2 regions of the Phosphitispora fastidiosa genome follow, and region 1 is predicted to be linked to the other one. Evidence: a T-box and tRNA genes for the amino acid it is inferred to sense, from the RefSeq annotation. Region 1 holds a T-box; the other holds one or more tRNA genes.

What was found. A T-box is a leader RNA that pairs with one kind of tRNA and senses whether it is charged. The one in region 1 lies ahead of Ga0451573_RS18580 (valine--tRNA ligase), so its partner is inferred to be a tRNA-Val.
Region 2: it encodes a tRNA-Val, which carries the amino acid that the T-box ahead of Ga0451573_RS18580 (valine--tRNA ligase) is inferred to sense. The anticodon was not compared.

The regions. Positions count from the first base shown of each region.
Region 1 covers NZ_JAHHUL010000033.1:1,068-3,474, reverse strand. Annotated here, with positions in the region: gene Ga0451573_RS18580 (valine--tRNA ligase) at 1-918, opposite strand, end outside; T-box leader at 1,044-1,273, opposite strand; gene Ga0451573_RS18575 (methyl-accepting chemotaxis protein) at 1,560-2,407, shown strand, end outside.
Region 2 covers NZ_JAHHUL010000009.1:82,503-84,909, reverse strand. Annotated here, with positions in the region: gene Ga0451573_RS10055 (winged helix-turn-helix domain-containing protein) at 1-35, shown strand, start outside; gene ytxC (putative sporulation protein YtxC) at 71-1,006, opposite strand; tRNA gene Ga0451573_RS10045 (tRNA-Val) at 1,186-1,260, opposite strand; gene Ga0451573_RS10040 (ABC transporter permease) at 1,326-2,407, opposite strand, start outside.

The DNA.
Region 1 (2,407 bases):
ATTCATGGTGCCATCGAGGTTCATGACATTGATCTCCAGGAGGTTGTGCCTCTTGCCAACCTCGAAATCATTGGGGTCATGAGCAGGAGTTATTTTGACTACACCTGTCCCAAATTCAGGGTCAACATAGGCATCGGCAACTACCGGGATTTCCCTCCCTACTATGGGAAGGATTACGGTTTTGCCTACCAGGTGACCATATCTTTCATCATCGGGATGGACTGCCACGGCAGTATCACCAAGCATGGTTTCCGGCCGTGTTGTGGCCAGGAAAACATATTCATCACTGTGTTTTACCGGATACCTCAAATGATAAAAATGACCGGCCTGTTCCTCATGCTCCACTTCAATATCTGAAATTGTAGTACGGCATTTGGGACACCAGTTGATGATATAATTATCCTGATAAATCAGTCCCTTGCGGTAAAGGTCCACAAAGACCTTCTGAACCGCCCGCGAACAGCCCTCATCCATGGTAAAGCGTTCCCGCTCCCAGTCACAGGAGGAACCAATAACCCTTAACTGACCGGCAATCCTGTCATGGTACATTTCTTTCCATTCCCAGACACGTTCCAGGAACTTTTCCCGGCCCAGGTCATATTTGGACAAGCCTTCTTTGGCAATCTGCTCCTCAACCTTAGCCTGGGTGGCAATCCCGGCATGGTCTGTGCCCGGCATCCAGAGGGCATTATACCCCTGCATCCGCCGCCACCTGATCAGGATATCCTGAAGTGTATTGTCCATGGCATGTCCCATGTGCAGAGCGCCGGTGACATTGGGCGGGGGCATCACAATAGCAAACGGTTTTTTATCCTTTTCCACTTTAGCATGGAAAAAACCGTTTGTTTCCCAGAACTCATAAAGTCTCTTTTCAACCTGCTGCGGGTCGTAAGTAGTTGGTATGTTTTTCTGTTCCATTCCTCTTCCTCCTGCACTTTTCGTTTTCTCTCTGCTATTAGCTTTAGAAATGACCGTGGCATATGCACTCCAGGTCATTTTCGAGAGCTAACAGTACGAGTAAAAATAAAAAAACTCCTTTATCCTGTAAGGACGAAAGAAGTTTCCGCGGTACCACCTTAATTCCGGATACCCTTTAGAGGTTCCGGCTCTCCTGATTCGCTGTAACGGGCTGCCCGGCGCCGCCTACTAAAAGCCCTCGGCGGCACAACTCCGGAGCGACTTCGAACCCTTTAACCACCAGGGAGCCTTTCAGCCAGGGGCCACCCCTCTCTGTGAGGTCAGGTATTCTACTACTCTCCTTCAACGCATTTAAAAATAATATCAAATTAAATATGTCTGAAATATATATTATAACAAACCGGGCGGTATTGTCAAACGTATCTTTAAATGGAATCTATTTTATAGTATTTTGTAAAATTGTTGTTAGTTAATGTAAAGATTTTTGCTGTTATTTACGATAGTATTACAAGTGTAAGTTTCTGACTGTCTAAGTAAAAAAATCTGTCTGATAAGGAGGGAAAATAGGTAATTCAGGTCTTAATCTACTTTATTGTGCAGTATTTCAAACATTATCAGGAGTATGGGCAGGTGAAATTATTATGATTGGAAAGCTTGGCAAAAGCATTCAGTGGAAGGTTAACTTTACGGCAGTGCTGATAATATGTATTGCCCTTATTGTATCAACATTTGTGGGTTACCGCCGGGAAACCGGGGTACTTCACAGTGAACTCGAAGACAAAGGTATGATGGTACTGGCGTCCTTTGTCAGTATGGCTCAGGATTCTGTTAACAGCAAAAATTATAACCTCTTAAGAGATGCTTACAAGGAACTTATGGAGTTTGATGATGAGGTAAGATACCTGGTACTGGTCGACAAAACCGGCAAAGCCTATGTTCACAGCAGTCTTGACAGAGAAGGCCGGGTTTTTAATGACCCGGTAGGTATAAAGGCAGCCGAAGCCACCGCTCCCCTGGCCCAGTTATACAACCGTGATACAGGGGAATTGATTTACGACGTTTCATATCCGGTGAAGATTGACGGTCAGCATTGGGGAGCCATGAGGATGGGAATCCCGGTTGAGGTTCTGGAAACAGCCCAAACTGATGCCCTTAAGTCCGCGGTTCTTGTTGCCGTCATCGTTATCGCTGTTTCAGTTTTGCTAATGGCCTTTGTGGTGGGGCGTATCCTGGCCCCGATTAATCATGTAGTTGAAAAGACACGGCTTGTTTCTGAGGGAGATTTTACCCAAACTGTTGAAGTTACTTCAAATGATGAAATAGGTGCAATGGCAAATGCGTTTAATGAAATGATCGCCAATATCCGTTCTCTGATTAATCAGGTTAAAGAGGCTGCTTCACATGTCGCAGAAACCAGCATACAGCTATCGAAAAACTCCGGCGAATCCTCCCTTGTGGTATCACGCGGCGCTGCCGCCGTTCAGGAAGT
Region 2 (2,407 bases), on a different contig from region 1:
TCCGCGGAGTTGGTTACAAACTGAAGACAAATTAAGAACTTCCCGGAACCCTCCCGGGAAGTTCTTAATTTCACTGCTTTCTTTCCCTATTACCCTTGATCTTTCCAGCCTTGTCACAGATTTTGCATCCATCACAAAACTTCACTCTGTCCCCAAACACACTCTTGATAGTTTCCGTAGCTCTGGCGGAACTGCTGTCATGCTCCTTATAGTGTAGTATTACGCTGCTTGGCGCAATTGTGATTAATGCACTGATAAGCAAATCCTCATAATTTATCTCAGAATCTCCTGATTCAATTAAAAACCCGTCAAGGTACTCGCTGCTGATATTTTTGTTATTTCCGTCAAGAAGTTTAAAATACCCCGAAGGCAGTGCCAGTACCTGAACTGTTTCCAGCCTTGGTTCCTGTATTTCGACAAAATACTTAAGCAGTTTTATGAATTCTTTATACTCCTTTTCCAGCATAAAATCATCTACGGCCTTATCAGCTGCAGTGTAAATCTCCTGAAGATAATCCTTCAGCCGGAAGCGGATAAAACCCTCAATAATCAGGCGGTCATTTGTATGCAGGTACTCAATAAGCTTCTGCAGAACCAGGGCCTTCCTGCTCAGGTAGTGTACAAACGCGTCATCATCAGGCTCAACACCGTGATTTAAGTGATTTAACGCAATATCGTAAATTACCTGCTGTTCCTCAGGCAAAAAATAGTAGTAGTTGTTCTTGATTATGTCCTTGAGCAGACCCTTTTCCCAATAATTAAGGATTATTTCGGAAACAACATTGGCAATATAGTGTTTGAAAATCGAGCGGGTTTCTTCCTCTGAATAACTTGAGTTTCCATAATCAGCAATATTATATCCTAAAAATGTTAAACCCCCAGTTGGGGGAGACTCTTCAAGAGATACCCTGATACCATCATTCTGCAGCATTGCAAATTCTGTATCCAGCTTACTCTTAAGCATCTCTATGTTCTCCCTGGCTCCAATAGAAAAGGATGCTTGCAATTGTTTCACCCCCATTTGCTAATAGTATATGAGAAATTATTTTTTTGTATACAATACATTAAAAGGTCATTGCGGCAAGCATATCTACCAGAAAAAATGAGATATTTCCTTCCTATTAGTTTCAAATGCAAACGTTAAAAAAGCTTGCGGAAATTAACCGCAAGCTTTGATAATCCAATTGGTGGGCGAGAGAAGAATTGAACTTCCGACCTCTTCCGTGTCAAGGAAGCGTTCTCCCACTGAACTACTCGCCCACAAAAAGCCTATTTGATTTGTACCACAATATTATTATATATATTTTAACTGTAATGTCAAGGCATCACTCATACCTTAGGGCATGAATAGGGTCCAGACGCGCAGCCTTACGCGCAGGATAAATCCCGAAGAACAAGCCCACAAGCAGCGCAAATATAAAGGCAGCTGCTATCGACCAGGGAGAAATTACCGTCGGCAGCCTGGGAATGACCCGGCCAAGCAGCAGGGCTCCCAAAAACCCGGCAGCAACACCCAGCAGCCCGCCAAGGGCGCTAATAAATATTGACTCCAGTAAAAACTGAAACATAATATCTCTTTTTTTGGCTCCCACCGCCTTCCTGATTCCGATTTCACGGGTCCTTTCCGTAACTGTCACCAGCATGATATTCATGATACCTATCCCGCCCACCACCAGTGAAACCCCGGCAATTCCTCCCAGCATTCCGGTCAGGGTCCCCATAATTCCCTGAAAGGTATTCAGGATATCTTCCTGTTCACTGACCACAAAATCGTTTTTCTTGTGCCTGCTGCCGATAATCCTCCTGGTTTCTGCAACTGCCGTGCTGACCAACTCCGGCCCGTCCGCCTGGACAAACATCATATTCACCTGATTGGTATCAAGCATTTCTTCGGCTACAGTTATTGGTATAAATACCCTGTCATCATTATCAATCGTTAGGGTAGGACCTTTTTTCTCCATTACCCCAATGACCTCAAAACCAGCTTTATTTAACATGATATTCTTGCCCACCGGGTTTTCGCGGCCAAATATTTTCCGGCTCACGGTGTCACCGATTACTGCCACATGCCTGTAACCCCTAATGTCTCCGATTGTAAAAAAGTCACCGGCAGCCAATGGGGAATTACGGACTTCTCCATAACTTGCTGTTGTCCCGCTTAAAAGAGTCGCTTTTGTCTCACCCTGATATTCAACATTAGCGCCACTTTCAATCAGAGGTGCCACACTTTTTACCGCATCTGAATTACGTTCGACTGCAAGGGCATCCTCATATGAAAGTTCGCTAACCGCGGCCCCCATGGAGCTGGCATTCATGCCCACAGCGCCCTTCCCTGGAGTGACCAGAACCAAGTTTGAACCAAGGCCCTGGATTTGGTCGGAAATGGATGATTTGACACCTTCGCCAA